DNA from 3 places in the Pseudalkalibacillus sp. Hm43 genome. Region 2 is predicted to be linked to each of the others. Evidence: a T-box and tRNA genes for the amino acid it is inferred to sense, from the RefSeq annotation. Region 2 holds a T-box; the other regions hold tRNA genes.
What was found. A T-box is a leader RNA that pairs with one kind of tRNA and senses whether it is charged. The one in region 2 lies ahead of leuS (leucine--tRNA ligase), so its partner is inferred to be a tRNA-Leu.
Positions count from the first base shown of each region.

Region 1: it encodes a tRNA-Leu, which carries the amino acid that the T-box ahead of leuS (leucine--tRNA ligase) is inferred to sense. The anticodon was not compared.
Region 3: it encodes a tRNA-Leu, which carries the amino acid that the T-box ahead of leuS (leucine--tRNA ligase) is inferred to sense. The anticodon was not compared.

Region 1 covers NZ_CM135129.1:2,182,922-2,189,592, forward strand. The annotation lists rRNA gene ACXQIQ_RS11505 (16S ribosomal RNA) at 1-539, opposite strand, end outside; tRNA gene ACXQIQ_RS11510 (tRNA-Ile) at 798-874, opposite strand; tRNA gene ACXQIQ_RS11515 (tRNA-Gly) at 885-958, opposite strand; tRNA gene ACXQIQ_RS11520 (tRNA-Pro) at 967-1,043, opposite strand; tRNA gene ACXQIQ_RS11525 (tRNA-Arg) at 1,048-1,124, opposite strand; tRNA gene ACXQIQ_RS11530 (tRNA-Leu) at 1,155-1,240, opposite strand; tRNA gene ACXQIQ_RS11535 (tRNA-Leu) at 1,304-1,389, opposite strand; tRNA gene ACXQIQ_RS11540 (tRNA-Lys) at 1,398-1,473, opposite strand; tRNA gene ACXQIQ_RS11545 (tRNA-Gln) at 1,480-1,554, opposite strand; tRNA gene ACXQIQ_RS11550 (tRNA-Asp) at 1,583-1,658, opposite strand; tRNA gene ACXQIQ_RS11555 (tRNA-Glu) at 1,683-1,757, opposite strand; tRNA gene ACXQIQ_RS11560 (tRNA-Ser) at 1,775-1,865, opposite strand; tRNA gene ACXQIQ_RS11565 (tRNA-Asn) at 1,869-1,943, opposite strand; gene ACXQIQ_RS11570 (SprT family protein) at 2,115-2,564, opposite strand; gene cmpA (cortex morphogenetic protein CmpA) at 2,702-2,815, shown strand; gene ACXQIQ_RS11580 (Tex family protein) at 2,835-4,997, opposite strand; gene ACXQIQ_RS11585 (PP2C family serine/threonine-protein phosphatase) at 5,173-5,778, opposite strand; gene sigB (RNA polymerase sigma factor SigB) at 5,771-6,523, opposite strand; gene rsbW (anti-sigma B factor RsbW) at 6,531-6,671, opposite strand, start outside.
Region 2 covers NZ_CM135129.1:3,331,537-3,338,207, reverse strand. The annotation lists gene leuS (leucine--tRNA ligase) at 18-2,435, opposite strand; T-box leader at 2,864-3,094, opposite strand; gene ACXQIQ_RS17325 (HD domain-containing protein) at 3,195-3,746, opposite strand; gene ACXQIQ_RS17320 (phosphatase PAP2 family protein) at 3,734-4,381, opposite strand; gene ACXQIQ_RS17315 (MDR family MFS transporter) at 4,521-5,708, opposite strand; gene ACXQIQ_RS17310 (TIGR01212 family radical SAM protein) at 5,894-6,671, shown strand, end outside.
Region 3 covers NZ_CM135129.1:1,874,251-1,880,921, reverse strand. The annotation lists rRNA gene ACXQIQ_RS09995 (23S ribosomal RNA) at 1-2,284, shown strand, start outside; rRNA gene rrf (5S ribosomal RNA) at 2,347-2,462, shown strand; tRNA gene ACXQIQ_RS09985 (tRNA-Asn) at 2,476-2,550, shown strand; tRNA gene ACXQIQ_RS09980 (tRNA-Ser) at 2,552-2,644, shown strand; tRNA gene ACXQIQ_RS09975 (tRNA-Glu) at 2,676-2,750, shown strand; tRNA gene ACXQIQ_RS09970 (tRNA-Val) at 2,759-2,834, shown strand; tRNA gene ACXQIQ_RS09965 (tRNA-Met) at 2,850-2,926, shown strand; tRNA gene ACXQIQ_RS09960 (tRNA-Asp) at 3,090-3,165, shown strand; tRNA gene ACXQIQ_RS09955 (tRNA-Phe) at 3,170-3,245, shown strand; tRNA gene ACXQIQ_RS09950 (tRNA-Thr) at 3,253-3,328, shown strand; tRNA gene ACXQIQ_RS09945 (tRNA-Tyr) at 3,418-3,502, shown strand; tRNA gene ACXQIQ_RS09940 (tRNA-Trp) at 3,506-3,579, shown strand; tRNA gene ACXQIQ_RS09935 (tRNA-His) at 3,603-3,678, shown strand; tRNA gene ACXQIQ_RS09930 (tRNA-Gln) at 3,685-3,759, shown strand; tRNA gene ACXQIQ_RS09925 (tRNA-Gly) at 3,766-3,840, shown strand; tRNA gene ACXQIQ_RS09920 (tRNA-Cys) at 3,907-3,981, shown strand; tRNA gene ACXQIQ_RS09915 (tRNA-Leu) at 3,992-4,080, shown strand; tRNA gene ACXQIQ_RS09910 (tRNA-Leu) at 4,114-4,198, shown strand; gene ACXQIQ_RS09905 (DUF421 domain-containing protein) at 4,355-5,077, shown strand; gene ACXQIQ_RS09900 (YqaE/Pmp3 family membrane protein) at 5,149-5,322, shown strand; gene ACXQIQ_RS09895 (B3/B4 domain-containing protein) at 5,451-6,116, opposite strand; gene ACXQIQ_RS09890 (ABC-ATPase domain-containing protein) at 6,196-6,671, shown strand, end outside.

The DNA.
Region 1 (6,671 bases), 1.1 Mb from region 2:
CGCGGCTGCTGGCACGTAGTTAGCCGTGGCTTTCTGGTTAGGTACCGTCAAGGTACCGCCCTATTCGAACGGTACTTGTTCTTCCCTAACAACAGAGCTTTACGACCCGAAGGCCTTCATCGCTCACGCGGCGTTGCTCGGTCAGGCTTTCGCCCATTGCCGAAGATTCCCTACTGCTGCCTCCCGTAGGAGTCTGGGCCGTGTCTCAGTCCCAGTGTGGCCGATCACCCTCTCAGGTCGGCTACGCATCGTCGCCTTGGTGAGCCCTTACCTCACCAACTAGCTAATGCGCCGCGGGCCCATCTGTAAGTGATAGCTAGAAGCCATCTTTCAACTTTCCACCATGTGGTGGTCAGTATTATCCGGTATTAGCCCCGGTTTCCCGGAGTTATCCCAGTCTTACAGGCAGGTTGCCCACGTGTTACTCACCCGTCCGCCGCTGATCTCAGGGGAGCAAGCTCCCCATTGATCCGCTCGACTTGCATGTATTAGGCACGCCGCCAGCGTTCGTCCTGAGCCAGGATCAAACTCTCCAATAAAGTGTTTGATTGCTCATTAAATGTAAATCGAAATTGATTCGGGGTTTTTATATAAAAACCCGTTTCACGCTTGGCTTTTGTTCAGTTTTCAAAGAGCTGTTTGTATGTCGTCGTTTTTTTGGCGACTTAAGCAATGTACCATTTTCGCAACTACAGTGTCAATAACTTTTTTGAGAAAGTTTTTGTCTTGTTTGAAATCGATCATAAAGAGAATCAACGTGAATTGAAAGGCTCTATATTTCGAAGGAGTTGTATAAATGGTGGGCCTAAGTGGACTCGAACCACCGACCTCACGCTTATCAGGCGTGCGCTCTAACCAGCTGAGCTATAGGCCCATAATTTGAATGGAGCGGGTGATGAGAATCGAACTCACGACCAGAGCTTGGAAGGCTCTTGTTTTACCACTAAACTACACCCGCATATATGATGGTCGGGAAGACAGGATTTGAACCTGCGACCCCCTGGTCCCAAACCAGGTGCTCTACCAAGCTGAGCCACTTCCCGTAAATGGCGCGCCCGAGAGGAGTCGAACCCCTAACCTTCTGATCCGTAGTCAGACGCTCTATCCAATTGAGCTACGGGCGCATGTTAATGAAATGAGATATGAAATTTATATGGTGCGGTCGAGAGGACTCGAACCTCCACGGGTATACACCCACTAGCCCCTCAAGCTAGCGCGTCTGCCATTCCGCCACGACCGCTAAATGGATATTCAAACTAGCGATGCTTTTCTGTAAAACCGTGTTGCACCATTTAATGAATAATGGTGCGGGTGGAGGGACTTGAACCCCCACGTCGCAAGGACACTAGATCCTAAGTCTAGCGCGTCTGCCAATTCCGCCACACCCGCAAAGAAAGTGGTGAGCCATGAAGGACTCGAACCTTCGACCCTCTGATTAAAAGTCAGATGCTCTACCGACTGAGCTAATGGCTCGTTAAATGGCTGGGCTAGCTGGATTCGAACCAACGCATGACGGAGTCAAAGTCCGTTGCCTTACCGCTTGGCTATAGCCCATCGATTTAACTAACATTTTTAATATTAATGGCGGACCCGACCGGATTCGAACCGGCGATCTCCTGCGTGACAGGCAGGCATGTTAACCCCTACACCACGGGTCCATCGTATTTCTCCAATAAAAAAAGTGGTGACCCCTACGGGATTCGAACCCGTGTTACCGCCGTGAAAGGGCGGTGTCTTAACCACTTGACCAAGGGGCCAAAATGAATAATTAGAATGGCGGAGAAGGAGGGATTTGAACCCTCGCGCCGCTTACACGACCTACACCCTTAGCAGGGGCGCCCCTTCAGCCACTTGGGTACTTCTCCATATGGCTCCACAGGCAGGACTCGAACCTGCGACCGATCGGTTAACAGCCGATAGCTCTACCACTGAGCTACTGTGGAATAAAGTGTGATTCGTTTTTTAGCGACAATAAGTATCTTACAACAGATAAAAACCGAAGTCAATATCTTTTTTTATGTTTTTAAATCTTTTTTTGCTTTGTCTTGTCGATAGGACGCATGTCCTTATCGCGACTTAATTAAAGTAACATAATCTAAAGTCTTAGTCAATGACTATTTGAGAATTAATTTGCCTCTACATTTCCCACAACCATACTTTCTCGTATCGACCTTCCGCTTACGCGGGTATAGTTGCCCGCACTTTTTACATAGGTAGTTGTATTTCACCTGTTCTTGTCTGCGCTGTCCGGGAATCACCTGACAATAACGACTGCCGCCCACTCGCTTCAACAACTGCTTAAAATCTTGATCACGGTGGCGATATCCTCTTCCAAGCAAATGTAGATGGTAGTGACATAGTTCGTGCTTGATGATGCCAACGAAGGCGTCCATTCCGTTCACTTCCAGTTGTTTAGGGTTGAACTCAAGATCATGGGAACCGAGTAAATAACGACCTCCTGTCGTCTTCAATCGATTGTTGAAACGCGCTTCATGCACAAATGGTCTATTGAAGTATTTTGATGAGATGTCTTCGACTAATTGCTGAAGCTCGCTCTGTTCCATCTGGATCCACCCTTCCCCTTCTTCTTATATATTGTGCCAAAACTCTTCTGAAATGAAAAGTAAAGAGAAGTCACGAACATTGGCAAGCCGTGACACATAGACTAATAACCACCCTTAGGAAAGTGAGGAGGGCTAACATGCCTTACTGGTTCAAAAAGCAGTTAAGGAATGCGTACTTCAATAAAGACCGTTATCAGATCAAATTACTCAACCAATGTTGGTTCTTTTACAGAAAAAAACACTGCTCCTAAGAAGCAGTGCTTTTTGTTTTTAATGACTTACCATCGTTAAGGCGATTCTTTGTTTTTGGAGGTCGACTTGTTCGACCCAGACTTTGACGACTTCTCCGACATGTACAACGTCCATCGGGTGTTTGACGTAGTTCTTACTTAGCTTGGAGATATGGACAAGCCCGTCTTGCTTCACACCGATGTCAACGAATGCACCGAAATCTACGACATTTCGGACTGTACCTTCAAGCTCCATTCCTTCTTCCAGATCCTCCATCTTCAAGACGTCCGTCTTCAATAGAGGTTTCGTCACTTCATCACGAGGGTCTCTGGATGGCTTCACAATAGCATCAATGATATCTTTTAGTGTCAGTTCGCCAATATCAAGTTTTTCAGCGTACTCCTTAATATCTAGAGATTGAAGCTTCGTTCGGATCTCTTCTGTTCCGATTTCTTTTTCCGTTACACCAAGTAACGCAAGAAGCTTTTTCGTATCGTCATAGCTTTCCGGATGGATCGGAGTCTGATCAAGTGGATTCTTTCCATCAATGATTCGTAGGAAGCCGATACACTGTTCATAGGTTTTAGCCCCAAGCCTCGGGATCTTCTTCAATTGGACCCTGCTCTTGAACTTCCCTTCTTCCTCCCGCTGCTTGACGATGTTGTTCGCGACGGTTTTTGAGAGACCTGCGACATATTGCAATAAGGAAGGAGAAGCCGTATTGACGTTCACACCAACCTGGTTTACGACCGTTTCGACAACGAAAGTCAGTGAATCGTTCAATTGTTTTTGCGCGACATCGTGTTGATATTGTCCGACGCCAATCGATTTCGGATCGATTTTGACGAGTTCAGATAACGGATCCTGCAATCTTCTTGCGATGGATACCGCACTTCTTTCTTCTACTTTCAAGTCCGGAAATTCCTGTCGGGCTACATCAGAAGCCGAATACACACTGGCCCCAGCTTCATTGACGATGATATACGCAAGCGGACGGTTGAGTTCCTTGATGAGATCCGCTACGAATTGTTCTGTTTCCCGAGATCCGGTTCCATTGCCGATTGCAACGATTTCAACATCGTGCTTTTCAATCAATGCTTTGAGGATGGACTTGGATTTTTCAATATCGGAACGAGGTGGTGTTGGATACATGACACTGACATCCAATGTTTTACCTGTCTCATCTACGACTGCAATTTTACAGCCGGTTCTATACCCCGGGTCGACGCCAAGCGCTATCTTTCCTTTCAATGGTGGTTGTAGTAACAGATGGCGCAGGTTTTCCGAAAAGATCCGGATGGCCTGTTCATCTGCTTTTTCCGTCAGTTCGTTTCGGATATCCCGTTCGATAGAAGGTGCGATGAGCCGCTTATAGCCATCCAGGATTGCTCGCTCGATGTTCTCCCGTGTAGAGGAGCCTGGTTGCACATACTTTTCATTCAACTTTCGCAAAATCTTGTCCACCGGTGCGATAGTAGAGACTCTTAATACTCCTTCTTTTTCGCCTCGGTTCACAGCAAGTGTACGATGGGGGACGATTTTCTTCACCGGCTCCTGATATTCGTAATACATCTCATACGTTTTTTGGTCGGATTCATCCATCTCTTTCTTTTTTACTTTCGTTTCAATGATCCCCTCTTGGAACGTGAGTGATCGAATCCAGGTTCTGTTATCCGAGTCATCCGAAACCCATTCTGCGATGATGTCTTCTGCTCCTTGGATTGCATCCTCTACAGACTGTACTTCTTTTTCCTTTGATAAAAACGCTGTTGCTTCTGAATCCAGGTCAATCCCTTTAGGTTGCTCCATGATCAGATTAGCTAACGGCTCCAAGCCTTTTTCCTTAGCGGTCGTGGCACGCGTCCGTTTCTTTTGCTTATAAGGGCGGTATAAGTCTTCCACCTGCTGAAGCTTTGTGGCGTTATGTATTTCTGCTCTCAATTCGTCCGTCAGCTTATCTTGTTCTTCAATTAAACGTAAAACTTCCTCTTTTCGCTTTTCGAGGTTGTTTTTATACTCCCATGCCTCAGAAACATTCCGTATTTGGACTTCGTCTGCGGCACCTGTCAATTCTTTACGATAACGTGCAATGAACGGTACTGTATTCCCTTCTTCCAGAAGGTCGATGATGTTTTTCACGTACTTTATGGAAAGTTTCGTTTCACTCGCTACTTGTTTGATGAGTTCATTGTTTCCTTCCAATCTTGTTCCTCCTCATTCACTGTTCAAGAAATCTTAGGTTGAGCCAAAGGCAAAGCGATGCTCATGACTTACTCGCTAGATACCCTCAAGCGCTGTGTAATCTCAAGTGTACCATAACTAAGTTGCCTTTTTTAAAGCACAAAAAAAGAGCCTTCCCTTACGATGAGAAAACTCTTTACGTCAGTTTACCAATGACACATGTCATATCGTCTACGGTTTCCATACATTTTTGCTTCAAATAGCTAGCAGCAATTTTCGGGCTTCGAGCGCGCATGACATTCCGCTTATCAGGAGAGCTCAAATCAACGCCATCGGAATAAGCGATGAACATCGAGCCTTCTGGATATTCAATCCGTCTCACATCAAATTTCGTCGGCTTACCAGAAAGGAATCCTGATTTAGGGATCGCATGGACCAGCTTTCCTGATGGTAACCCAATGACCAATCGGATATTTCCAATGCCACAATATTCTAAGACCTTTTCATTGAAATGGACTTTGAATAAGGTGAGTACAGCACCCCGCGATTGCGACAGAGCATCATTGCACAGTTGTATCAACGTTTCTACGTCCTGCTCGTGGTGTTCTTCCACAACCTGGACGGCTTTGGTCGATGCATCGTGCGCAGCTTGACCACTGCCGAGACCATCAGCCACGAGACAAACGAAGTAATCCTCCGTTTCTTTCGTGAAGTAGCTGTCTCCATTGCACTGTCCCTCTATTTTCGATCTTTGAAATGTACTAAGATCGATTCTTTGATGTACTGATTGCTCCTCAATCATTTAAAGCCTCCGAAGAATCGACGCGAATCGCATCTTTTAATTTTTCAAGCGCTCTACGCTGAAGCCTCGATACGTGCATTTGAGAAATGTTCAGTCTTTTACCTGTCTCTTTCTGGCTTAAATTCTCAAAGTACGTACATTGGAGAATTTCTTGTTCTCGTTCTGAGAGTACACCGAAAGCTTTTTGTAAAAGCATTCGTTGATCCGTTTGCTCGTATCCGCTTTCTGTACTTCCTACCAGATCCAACAAGGTTACGGTGCTTCCTTCTTGATCAGCCTCGATTGAGCTATCGACTGATAAAGCTTGATAACTCTTGCCCATCTCCATCGTTTCAAGGACTTCTTCCTCTGAAGAATCTAGATATTCTGCGATTTCGGCTACCTTCGGCGAGCGTTGCAGTTCATTTGTCAGCTCTTCAACTGCTCTTTTGATCCTAGGGCTCAGTTCTTTTATTCTTCTCGGAACATGGACGCTCCAAGTCTTATCACGGATGAATCGCTTGATTTCACCGATGATTGTCGGTACGGCAAACGACTCGAAACTTCTTCCGAAATCAGGGTCATAACGTCGAAAAGCAGCCAGTAGACCAATCATGCCAACTTGCACTAAGTCATCGTGGATGCTTTTCCCCTTCGAAAATTTACGAGCAAGTGAATGTACCAGGTCCTGATAATGCTCTACCAGAATCGTTTGGACTTCTTGATTTTCAGGATCTTCTCGTAATTGTTCTAATAATTCATAGATGTGGTCTTTATTGTGACGGGGCTGGCTTGTATTGGTCGACACTTGCATCCACCCCATCTCTGTTCAGGTATTTCGTCATCATAACTACAACTCCAGCGTCATCGCTAATATCTACTTTATCCATTAGCGTTTCAATCAAGAAAAGCCC
Region 2 (6,671 bases):
TCCTTTCCTTATTTTGATTAATTTGCGACGATGTTGACCAATTTGCCTGGTACGGCGATGACTTTGCGGACTGTCTTTCCTTCGATGTTTTCTTTCACTTTATCGTCGGAAAGTGCGATTTCTTCCATTTGTCCTCTATCCGCATCAGTCGGTACCAACAACTTCGCACGTACTTTTCCGTTGATCTGAACGACGATTTCCACTTCGTTCTCGGTCAACTTCGACTCGTCGAATGTCGGCCACTCAGCGTAAGCGATTGAGCCGCTGTGTCCTAACTTCTCCCAAAGCTCTTCCGTAATATGAGGAGCAACCGGAGACAACAATTGGACGAATCCTTCCATCAACGCTTTCGGCAACACGTCTTGCTTATATGCTTCGTTGATGAAGACCATCAATTGAGAGATCCCTACGTTGAAACGCAACTCTTCGTAGTCTTCGCTCACTTTTTTCACCGTTTGATGGTAAACGCGCTCAAAGTCTTCGGAAGCTTGAACGTCCTGGATTTTACCAGAAATCGATCCATTTTCTTCGACGAACAAACGCCACACACGATCCAAGAATCGACGGGATCCGTCCAAACCGCTCTCAGACCAGGCGATGCTTGCATCCAATGGTCCCATGAACATTTCGTACAAGCGCAACGTGTCTCCACCATGGGATTTCACGATGTCGTCCGGGTTCACGACGTTCCCTTTCGACTTACTCATCTTCTCGTTGTTTTCCCCAAGGATCATACCCTGGTTGTACAAGCGTTGAAACGGCTCTTTCGTCGGCACAACACCTACATCATATAAAACTTTGTGCCAGAAGCGTGCGTACAATAAGTGAAGAACCGCGTGCTCAGCGCCACCGATGTACAAGTCAACAGGTAGCCAGTGCTTCAACTTCTCTTCCGACGCCAACTGATCGTTGTTGTCTGCATCAATGTAACGCAAGTAGTACCAGCAACTTCCTGCCCACTGCGGCATCGTGTTCGTTTCTCGACGACCTTTTTTACCCGTTTCCGGATCGACGACATTCACCCACTCTTCAATGTTCGCAAGTGGTGATTCCCCTGTTCCGGAAGGCTTGATGTTGCTCGTCTTCGGAAGTGTCAACGGCAATTCCTCATCAGGAACCGCACTCATCGTGCCGTCTTCCCAATGAATGATCGGAATCGGCTCGCCCCAATAACGCTGACGGCTGAACAACCAGTCACGAAGACGATACGTGATCTTCTTCTCACCTTTGTTGTTCTCTTCCAACCACGCAATCATTTTGGAAATCGCTTCTTCCTTGTTCATTCCATTCAAGAAATCGGAGTTGACGATTTCGCCATCTTCCGTATATGCCTCTTTTGAGATGTCTCCACCTTTAACAACTTCAATAATCGGAAGCTCGAATTTCGTAGCGAATTCGTAATCGCGCTCATCGTGTCCTGGAACCGCCATGATCGCACCTGTTCCGTAACTCACCAATACATAGTCTGCGATCCAAACCGGAATTTGCTCACCGTTCGCAGGATTGATGGCATAAGCCCCTGTGAAGACGCCGGTCTTTTCTTTTGCAAGCTCAGTACGCTCCAAGTCACTCTTCGTGCTGATTTCTTTCTTGTACGCTTCAACCGCGGATTTTTGCTCAGGTGACGTAATTTCGTCAACATAAGCATGTTCCGGCGCTAATACCATGTACGTCGCGCCGAACAATGTATCGGGACGCGTCGTGAAGACGGTCACTGTTTTGCCGGAGTTCGCGATATCAAACGTGATTTCCGCACCTTCCGAGCGGCCGATCCAGTTACGCTGCATTTCCTTCAAGCTTTCTGGCCAGTCCAACTCTTCAAGGTCCTCTAACAAGCGATCCGCGTACGCCGTGATTTTCAACATCCACTGCTTCATCGGCTTTCGAATGACCGGATGTCCACCACGTTCACTTTTACCATCGATCACTTCCTCGTTCGCAAGCACCGTCCCTAATGCCGGGCACCAGTTGACCGGAACTTCGTCGATGTAAGCCAATCCTTTTTTATATAACTGTAGGAAAATCCACTGCGTCCACTTGTAGTAGTTCGGATCCGTCGTGTTCACTTCACGATCCCAGTCGTAGGAGAAACCTAATTCCTTGATCTGACGGCGGAACGTGTTGATATTCTGCTCGGTAAAATCAGCCGGGTCATTCCCTGTATCCAACGCGTATTGCTCAGCTGGAAGGCCAAATGCGTCCCACCCGATCGGGTGAAGCACGTTGTAGCCTTGCATCCGCTTCATTCGTGCGACAATATCAGTCGCCGTGTACCCTTCCGGATGCCCGACGTGAAGCCCAGCACCTGATGGATACGGGAACATATCCAACGCGTAGAACTTTTTCTTGTCTGGTTCGAATTCTGTTTTGAACGTTTTGTTTTCTTCCCAATACGATTGCCACTTACGCTCGATTTGTTGATGATCGAAAGCCATTTTGAAGCCACTCCCATTCGTTTTTATGTGTTTAAGTATGATTTCTCGTGATTTATGAAAAATTGGGGCATGATGAGCACCCATTTGCTGCCGAGATAAGTACGGTTTTAGAAAATTCGGCGTTGGTTTTAGAAAAAAGGTGTGGTGTTTTGTAAATTTCACCCTTCGTCTTGTAAAAATCCTAGCTTGTTTTAGGAAAATGAGGGTCCGTTTTAGAAACCATGGCCTTCTTACTACGCCCCAACCCAAGAATCAGAAGCTTATCAACTTCCCTCTGAGGAAAGAGGAACGATGAGATTAAGGCGTCGCAGTTCCGAGGACCGGAGTTTAGTTTGACCTAAATGAGGACCGGAGGAACAAGACAACGCAGAGATCAGAAGCTCATCTTTTCTCAGAAAATAATAAAACCTCCCGCCACTGATCTAAACATCAGGGACGAGAGGTTGAATAAACAATACTCCCGCGGTACCACCCGCATTAGTACACAAAAAGCGTGCACTCACTCAAGCTCCTTATCGCGGAGGGACGATAAACGCTACTTCGGTTGTTCACGTTTATGGCTCGGAGGCGAGTTCAAATAGCGCTCGGGTTGGCTTTTCAGCAACCGCCAACTCTCTAGGACCGTTGACTATTTTACTAATCCTCTTCTTCGCCTTGAATTTGTGAAGAATGTAATTTGTATTGTATGCAGGTTCTCAAAAATTGTCAAGGTTTTTTCTGAAAATGGACATCTATCATGATGGGCATTTTGACCCACTTTTATACATCCCCGAAGAAATCTTCTACCATCTTTTTATACGTGTAAAAGAACGCTGGTACCTCTACGTCGTCCAGTCCGACGAACGCATTTTCTGCAACACCCCGGTAATACCAGGTCTGCTTCTCCTTGTCACCTTTGAACTTATCCCAAATCGCGTCGCCATCCGCATCAAAGGACTCGATTACACTCCGGAGGTTATCGAGCTTGTCAGCGACAATCAGCGCTTTCACCTCGAACGGCGCATCCTTTATGTAATCCACTGTATGCTGCTTCCGCTCTATCCACGTTTTGCTCTTATCCTCGGTATTGCCTCGGACGATTTCCGATACACGCACACCGAAATTCCGCTCGATGTCTTCAAACGCTAGCTCCGTATCCTCAACGGCATCATGCAAGTAACCCGCAATGACCACATCGTCTGACAAACCTGCCTCCCTCAACGTATTCGCCACAGAAATCGGATGGACGACGTAAGGTTCGCCTGACAGTTTCCGAATTTGCCCTTCGTGTACTTTCTTCGCTAACGCTTCAGCGCGTTCTATTTTTTCCATATCCATCCCCCTCCAACAACGCTTGTGTTCGTCAGTTTCATCAGCATCAATGTCAGAATAAGCCAAATCGCCCCTGCTGTAAAACCACCGAGCACGTCGGTCGGAAAATGGACCCCGAGGTAGACTCTGCTGAAGCCGATCAACCCGATGAACATCCAAGTCAGCACCAGAATATAACCCGCCTGAATACCTCGATTACGCAAGTATCTCCAAAGCAAGTAGCCAAGGAAACCGAAGAACGCAGCGGAATTCATCGCATGTCCGCTGGGAAAACTTAAACCCGTTTCGTGGATGAGCGGCCACTCATCGGGTCTCGTCCGATGATAGATCGACTTCAGCCACTTGTTCATCTCACGGACACCGATCAGATTGAATACGACAATCAGTGAAAGCTTTGGGTTTTTTACCAACAGGAAAAACACAATCAGTATGTACATCAATGGAAAAGATACGTGCTTCGATCCGAGGTCTGTCACGAACAGCATCGCTTCGGTCAGCCCATCTGAACGCATCTTCCAAACCCCATGCATGACGACGAAATCGAAATTGGTCAACGTTGTATGATACACCCCGAAGAAAAGAAAAATGATGAGTAAAACGATTCCGCCTACCAATAGCTTCAGCCAACTGCTCATTGTCCCACCCCTTCTCTACCTAGTTTATTTCACTCTCCCAAAAATATTTTTAAAGAAACTTGGCAAAGCCAAGCCTTTTGGCGGAGGCGGAAGCTGCGCCTTCTGCGCAAAGGAAAAAAACCGTCCGAGGACGGTTTCGTTATGCGACTTGGGAACTCGCTTCTGGTACGATATTACGATCATAGATAAAGGTGATCAACAGACCGACAATGAGCAAACAGAACACAACATAGAACATCGACTGGATGCCACTCAAGTCGACGATGAGCCCACCGACGATCGGTCCGAACATCCGCCCGCCTGTTGCGGTACTGTTCACGACACCCTGGTAAAAACCTTCGCGTCCCTTCGGCGCAAGATTGCCAGCAATCGTCGGAACCGCTGGCCAGACCAGCATCTCTCCGATTGTCAAAATAATCATCGCGGTCATAAGACCCATGAAGATATTCGCTTGAGAAGCAACCAGGAAGGATACCATGAAAATGCTGATGCCAACGATGATTTGCGTCTTCGTCACACGCAACCAATTTTTCACAATATAAGCAAGCAACGGCTGGCCTAAAACGATGATTGCGCCGTTCACTGTCCACAACAAACTATAGTGACTCAAAGAAATCCCGATGTCTTGCGTGTAGGAGGCAATGGTCGACTGCCACTGGACATAAGCGAGCCAGCAAATGAAGTACGCGGCACAAAGCCAGATGAGTGCTCGGAAACGCGTGCGGCTCTTGATGACGAATCGATCATCAAGCACATTTTTGATGACAGGTTCAGCTGATCGATGCGCAAGGCTCCGATAGCCGAAAAACGCCAACAGGAAGAAAGCGACGTACATAATCGCATTACCGACGAAAATCCACTGGAAACTGAAGGAAGCAAGCAATCCGCCTGCCGCAGCACCAACAGCGACACCAACGTTTTGTGCGACATAAATGGCGTTATACGCTTTCCGGCCGCCTTCTTTCCAGACGGTCCCGGCATAAGCATACATAGACGGAAACACCATTCCGCCTCCAAATCCGAGTGTAATCAAGAAAATCATATATGGATAAAAACTATGGAAAAAGATGAGTCCTAAAGAGCTACCGAATGTGATGGAAATCCCGATCAAAATCGAGCGATAGCCGCCGACACGGTCGAATAATGCGCCGCCGATCAAGTTTCCGACGACACCTGCCCCTGCATTCCCCATCAGCACAAAACCAGCAAAGGTCAACGACTTTCCGAGGTGATCGTGTATATAGACTGTATTCAATGGCCAAAGAAATGAGGAACCCGTGACATTGATGATCATCCCGATGATTAATAACCAAAGATGCTTCGGCACCTTCAACGACCTCCGTTCGAACTGGTTCACTGTAAAAATTTATGTAACTGAACCATAGAAATTGTATTCCTTTTTGAAGGGAAGCGCAATTGTTTTTTTCTGTCTCCAGACGGGTTTGGCGAGGGTCCTGTGACCGTGCTAAAATAGGGCTATCTTAACAACTTAAGGATTAGAAAGGATAGCTTATGTCGATTCCCTCTCATTTCGGAGATAAACGTTACTATACATGGAACAAGCATTTAAAAGAACACTTTGGAGAAAAAATCATCAAAGTGCCGATTGACGGTGGATTTGACTGTCCAAACCGGGATGGCACCGTCGCATCCGGCGGTTGCACGTTCTGTTCACAAAGTGGATCTGGTGACTTTGCCGGTGACCGGCGTGACGATCTCGTCCAGCAATTCCACACGATCAAGGATCGAATGCACCGGAAATGGAAAAACGGGAAGTACATCGGGTACTTCCAGGCGTTCACGAATACGCATGCCCCAGTTGAAGAACTGCGTGAGAAGTTTGAAGTGATTTTGGAACAAGAAGGCGTCGTCGGACTGGCAATCGCAACGCGTCCGGATTGTCTACCAGATGATGTCGTCGAGTACCTGGCAGAATTGAATGAACGTACCTACCTATGGATTGAGCTCGGATTGCAGACCGTCCACGAGGAAACAGCTCAACTCATCAACCGTGCGCACGATTATGCCTGTTACGTTGAAGGCGTCAACAAGCTAAGGAAGCACGGAATCCGCGTTTGCGCTCATATCATTAATGGCCTACCGCAGGAGACTCCCGAGATGATGATGGAAACGGCTCGGGAAGTGGCGAAGCTAGATGTTCAAGGCATCAAGATCCACCTTTTACATCTGTTAAAAAAGACGCCTATGGTGAAGCAGTATGAGAAAGGGTTAGTCGAGTTCCTCGACTTTGACACGTACGTCCAGCTTGTATGTGATCAGCTGGAAATCA
Region 3 (6,671 bases), 1.5 Mb from region 2:
GTTGAGAAGACGGAGCCGCAGCGAAAGCGAGTCTGAATAGGGCGAAGGAGTACGTTGTCGTAGACCCGAAACCGAGTGATCTACCCATGTCCAGGGTGAAGTTCAGGTAACACTGAATGGAGGCCCGAACCCACGCACGTTGAAAAGTGCGGGGATGAGGTGTGGGTAGGGGTGAAATGCCAATCGAACTCGGAGATAGCTGGTTCTCCCCGAAATAGCTTTAGGGCTAGCCTCGTGGTGAGAGTTCTGGAGGTAGAGCACTGATTGGACTAGGGGTCCCCACAGGATTACCGAATTCAGTCAAACTCCGAATGCCAGGAACTTGTCCACGGGAGTCAGACTGCGAGTGATAAGATCCGTAGTCGAGAGGGAAACAGCCCAGACCATCAGCTAAGGTCCCCAAGTATACGTTAAGTGGAAAAGGATGTGGAGTTGCCCAGACAACCAGGATGTTGGCTTAGAAGCAGCCACCATTTAAAGAGTGCGTAATAGCTCACTGGTCGAGTGACTCTGCGCCGAAAATGTACCGGGGCTAAACGTATCACCGAAGCTATGGATTGTACCTTTGGTACAGTGGTAGGGGAGCGTTCGAAGGGCTGAGAAGCGAGACCGGAAGGACTCGTGGAGCGCTTTGAAGTGAGAATGCCGGTATGAGTAGCGAAAAGAGAAGTGAGAATCTTCTCCATCGAAAGCCCAAGGTTTCCTGAGGAAGGCTCGTCCGCTCAGGGTTAGTCGGGACCTAAGCCGAGGCCGAAAGGCGTAGGCGATGGACAACAGGTTGATATTCCTGTACCACCTCCTTTCCGTTTGAGCAACGGGGGGACGCAGGAAGGTAGGGAGAGCGCGCTGATGGATATGCGCGTCCAAGCAGTCAAGGCCGGTGGATAGGCAAATCCGTCCACCATACGGCAGAGCTGTGATGGCGAGGGAACTAAAGTACCGAAGTCCCTGATCCTACACTGCCAAGAAAAGCCTCTAGCGAGGAAAGAGGTGCCCGTACCGTAAACCGACACAGGTAGGCGAGGAGAGAATCCTAAGATGCTCGGGAGAACTCTCGTTAAGGAACTCGGCAAAATGACCCCGTAACTTCGGGAGAAGGGGTGCTCTGATAGGGTGTATGCCCGAGAGAGCCGCAGTGAAAAGATCCAAGCGACTGTTTAGCAAAAACACAGGTCTCTGCGAAGCCGTAAGGCGAAGTATAGGGGCTGACACCTGCCCGGTGCTGGAAGGTTAAGAGGAGGGGTTATCCCTTACGGGAGAAGCTCTGAATCGAAGCCCCAGTAAACGGCGGCCGTAACTATAACGGTCCTAAGGTAGCGAAATTCCTTGTCGGGTAAGTTCCGACCCGCACGAAAGGTGCAACGACTTGGATACTGTCTCAACGAGAGACCCGGTGAAATTATAGTACCTGTGAAGATGCAGGTTACCCGCGACAGGACGGAAAGACCCCATGGAGCTTTACTGTAGCCTGATATTGGATTTTGGTATCGTTTGTACAGGATAGGTAGGAGCCTTAGAAGCCGGACCGCTAGGTTCGGTGGAGGCGTCGGTGGGATACTACCCTGACGGTATTGAAATTCTAACCCAGGACCGTGATCCGGTTCGGAGACAGTGTCAGGTGGGCAGTTTGACTGGGGCGGTCGCCTCCTAAAGTGTAACGGAGGCGCCCAAAGGTTCCCTCAGAATGGTTGGAAATCATTCGCAGAGTGTAAAGGCACAAGGGAGCTTGACTGCGAGACCTACAAGTCGAGCAGGGACGAAAGTCGGGCTTAGTGATCCGGTGGTTCCGCATGGAAGGGCCATCGCTCAACGGATAAAAGCTACCCTGGGGATAACAGGCTTATCTCCCCCAAGAGTCCACATCGACGGGGAGGTTTGGCACCTCGATGTCGGCTCATCGCATCCTGGGGCTGAAGTAGGTCCCAAGGGTTGGGCTGTTCGCCCATTAAAGCGGTACGCGAGCTGGGTTCAGAACGTCGTGAGACAGTTCGGTCCCTATCCGTCGCGGGCGCAGGAAATTTGAGAGGAGCTGTCCTTAGTACGAGAGGACCGGGATGGACACACCGCTGGTGTACCAGTTGTTCCGCCAGGAGCATCGCTGGGTAGCTACGTGTGGACGGGATAAGTGCTGAAAGCATCTAAGCATGAAGCCCCCCTCAAGATGAGATTTCCCATCGCGTCAAGCGAGTAAGATCCCTCAGAGATGATGAGGTTGATAGGTCTGGTGTGGAAGCGTGGTGACACGTGAAGCTGACAGATACTAATCGATCGAGGACTTAACCACAATACTTACGTTTTCAAGAACCGTTATCTAGTTTTGAAGGAATGGTTCCTTCAACTTCATAGTCTGGTGACGATAGCGAAGAGGTCACACCCGTTCCCATGCCGAACACGGAAGTTAAGCTCTTCAGCGTCAATGGTAATTGGGGGCTTCCCCCTGTGAGAGTAGAACGTCGCCGGGCTATACTATATCGATCCGCAGTAGCTCAGTGGTAGAGCTATCGGCTGTTAACCGATCGGTCGCAGGTTCGAGTCCTGCCTGCGGAGCCACGGAGAGCTGTCCGAGAGGTCGAAGGAGCACGATTGGAAATCGTGTGTACGGTTTTAACCCGTACCGAGGGTTCGAATCCCTCGCTCTCCGCCATTAAGAAATTCATACTACATAACTATATATCGGCCCCTTGGTCAAGTGGTTAAGACACCGCCCTTTCACGGCGGTAACACGGGTTCGAATCCCGTAGGGGTCACCATTCATATTGGAGGATTAGCTCAGCTGGGAGAGCACCTGCCTTACAAGCAGGGGGTCGGCGGTTCGATCCCGTCATCCTCCACCATTTAATTCATATCGTCGCGGGGTGGAGCAGTCTGGTAGCTCGTCGGGCTCATAACCCGAAGGTCGTAGGTTCAAATCCTATCCCCGCAACCAAAATAATTCATTGAACAACGTCGAATCGACATTCTTTCAATGAATATCTGAAGTACCCGTAAGGGTGCAACCAAATTAAAACTTACTACGTCGATTTTACTTCATAGTTAGTTTTAGATCGTGGTACCCGTAAGGGTGCAACCAAATTAAATTCTTACAAGATGGACCCGTGGTGTAGGGGTTAACATGCCTGCCTGTCACGCAGGAGATCGCCGGTTCGAATCCGGTCGGGTCCGCCATCTTGGCTCGATAGCTCAGTCGGTAGAGCAGAGGACTGAAAATCCTCGTGTCGGCGGTTCGATTCCGTCTCGAGCCACCATTGGTTTGCTGGCCTAGCTCAATTGGTAGAGCAACTGACTTGTAATCAGTAGGTTGGGGGTTCAAGTCCTCTGGCCAGCACCATTTTCTCTTTCAGGAATAGATTGGTTATGATTCCTGATTTTACACTTGAAACAGAGTGAAATCTGTACTACAATATTAATTGTCTCTTTGGAGGGGTAGCGAAGTGGCTAAACGCGGCGGACTGTAAATCCGCTCCCTCAGGGTTCGGCGGTTCGAATCCGTCCCCCTCCACCATTTAGGGGTATAGTTTAACGGTAGAACAGAGGTCTCCAAAACCTCCAGTGTGGGTTCGATTCCTACTACCCCTGCCAATTTTACAACTAAAATAATAATGGCGATTGTGGCGAAGTGGTTAACGCACCGGATTGTGGTTCCGGCATTCGTGGGTTCGATTCCCATCAGTCGCCCCATTACGTTGGGCTATAGCCAAGCGGTAAGGCAACGGACTTTGACTCCGTCATGCGTTGGTTCGAATCCAGCTAGCCCAGCCAAATTTCGCGGAAGTAGTTCAGTGGTAGAACACCACCTTGCCAAGGTGGGGGTCGCGGGTTCGAATCCCGTCTTCCGCTCCATTAAATTCTTAAATGAACTGCCGAAAGTGGTACTCGATTTTTTATATAAAACATAAGATAGAGTACGGCGGCATAGCCAAGTGGTAAGGCACGGGTCTGCAAAACCCTTATCCCCCGGTTCGAATCCGGGTGCCGCCTCCATAACTACCCAGCCGGGGTGGTGGAATTGGCAGACACACAGGACTTAAAATCCTGCGGTAGGTGACTACCGTGCCGGTTCAAGTCCGGCCCTCGGCACCATATGAATTTAATATCTTTCTTTTATTGACACATGCCGGTGTGGCGGAATTGGCAGACGCGCACGACTCAAAATCGTGTTCCTCACGGAGTGTCGGTTCGACCCCGACCACCGGTACCATTACATAATCTAAAGTCAATGCTTTGATTAACTCAAAGTATTGGCTTTTTTTGTTGTCTCATAAAGCACACAGTGTGTTTTTTTACATACATCTTTTCGAATTGTAGACCATAGGAATATGTGGTTTTTGATTTTGCTTGTTCGGAGGGATTCATAGTGGAGATGGCAAAAGAATTACTCATCTTATTCGGAAGGGTCGTAACCATTCTTCCTTTACTTTTAGTCGTGACCTTGTTTATGGGAAAGAGGTCCATTGGAGAACTTCCTGTATTCGATTTATTGATTTTACTTACATTAGGGTCTGTAGTCGGTGCGGATATTGCGGAACCGGATGTCGTACATATTCATACCATTGTCGCTATTATTCTGATTGGAATCCTTCAAAAACTCGTTGCAAAATTGAAGATCATGAATCGGAAGTTTGGAAAGCTGGTTACTTTTGAACCGACGGTGGTGATCCAGGACGGTTCATTTATCATTGAAAATCTCAAAAACATGCAATACTCGATTGATAATGTTCTTCTCATGTTAAGGGAGAAAGACATTTTTGACATTACGAGTGTAAAACTTGGGATCATAGAAGCGAATGGGCAATTGACCGTGTTGAAAAAGCCGGAAAAATCCCCGGTAACCGTAGAGGATTTACAGATTTATAAGCCACATGTCGATCTAGCGTATCCTTTGATTGTTGAAGGTACGCTGTATCGTGAGGTTCTGAATGTCGTTCAAGTCAATGAAAAATGGTTGAAAACAAAACTGGGTCATCTAGGGATTACTGACTATGAGGATGTTTTCTTTGCCTCTATTGATGAAAAGAAGAATTTACATGTGTCTGAGAAATCATTGGACGCAAAAAGTGCTCCTCCTATCTACCATTGATCATCGAACGTTTAAGCTTAATTTTACCGGGGTATGACTATACTACACGAAATAAAGGAGGAAGCTCAGACATGATGTATATATTAGCACTTTTACTTCCGCCTCTTGCTGTACTTCTTTCCGGAAGTAAAACACAAACATTGATTAACTTGGTTTTGACTTTGATTGGTTGGTTACCGGGTGTGATCCACGCGTTTTTCGTCATCCATCAAAAGCGTTCCGTTGGTAAAGGAAGCATGGCGTAAATGAAAAAACCTCCACTTGGAGGTTTTGTACATAAATCATTCAGTTCTGACTTATAATGATAGAAACTTGTTTAACGCAGTGCTTCGTTCACAGGTAACGGGGTGTTGCGTTTTTATTTTTGCAAGGCCTACTTGAATATATAGGACTTGGCTGTTCCTCCGTGGACTTGGATGAACATTTTCTCTATAGCTTGCAGCATATCATTGGCATGTTCATCTGACAGTGAAGGTTGGAAATAGACGACATGCAGGGCATCTGTCGTATCTTCTGTGACCATTGTGCGTTTCGAATCGACGATCGGGCTTCCGAATGCCCCTTCATCATCTCGTGTGATGATCTTGTTACTCATATCCATCACCCGTCCATTGATGCCCTCATAAGCGTCTTCATTTGCGCCTATGTCCACCATGACATCACCTTTAATGTTGGTAGCGTCATAAATTCCGAGTGGGATTTGATATTGTAAGGAAAAGAAATTGTTCGTATCGACTGCAGAGTGGACTGAGCCAAGCTGTGAGCCTTTATAAACGCGGCGGAGCAGCGCTTCTGATGATGGGCGGTATCTGGAAGGATCCGTGCCTAACGCTTTGAAAATTTGACGCCACTCTTGAATCGGACCGATTTCTGAAACGGGCTGATCTTCAGCATCGAGCATTAATGATTCCTGGAAAAGCTGCAAGCGGCCAGCTAACATTTTAGGAGGCTCAGCAACCGTGATACCATGATATTGGATGATACCGACTTTGAAGTTTGGTACTGCTTGTTTGAGCTGATTTGAAATGGTGAAATTCATTATGTCACCTCACTGATTATGTATTTTCACTAAGTGTACCATAATAGATTTTGCAACTGAAAAAGGAGTGCTTACAATCATGGACAAATTGCAATCCATTCTGAAAAGAATTGATGGGAAAGGTTATAAAGCGTATAAAGACATCCGGGGAAAGTATCGTTTTGATGGTTTCACTCTTCATATCGATCATGTCCAAGGTGATCCATTCGCAGCGCCATCTAAGATCCGTTTAGAGATTCCGAAAGAGCGGACGATTTTACAAGAAGATTGGGAATCGACGACTTCACGTAAAATCAGAGTGGAAGATACGATCGCGAGAAGTGTAGCAAAAGCGATTCGTCAGATGGATGATCGGGCCGGCGGATCTGGTAAGAGTGGCGTCATCGTGATTGATCGTCCCGCTCAAGAATTGCTGGATCGGACAGCTGTCCAGCTGACAGACCGTTCTGTCATCGTCTGTCTATCTGTTGGACTTCCGGCAAGAGGTCGGAAGGTACTGGGTAAACAGGCAGAAAAAATGCTGGTGACTCTTCTTCCTCAAATTTTGAAAGACTC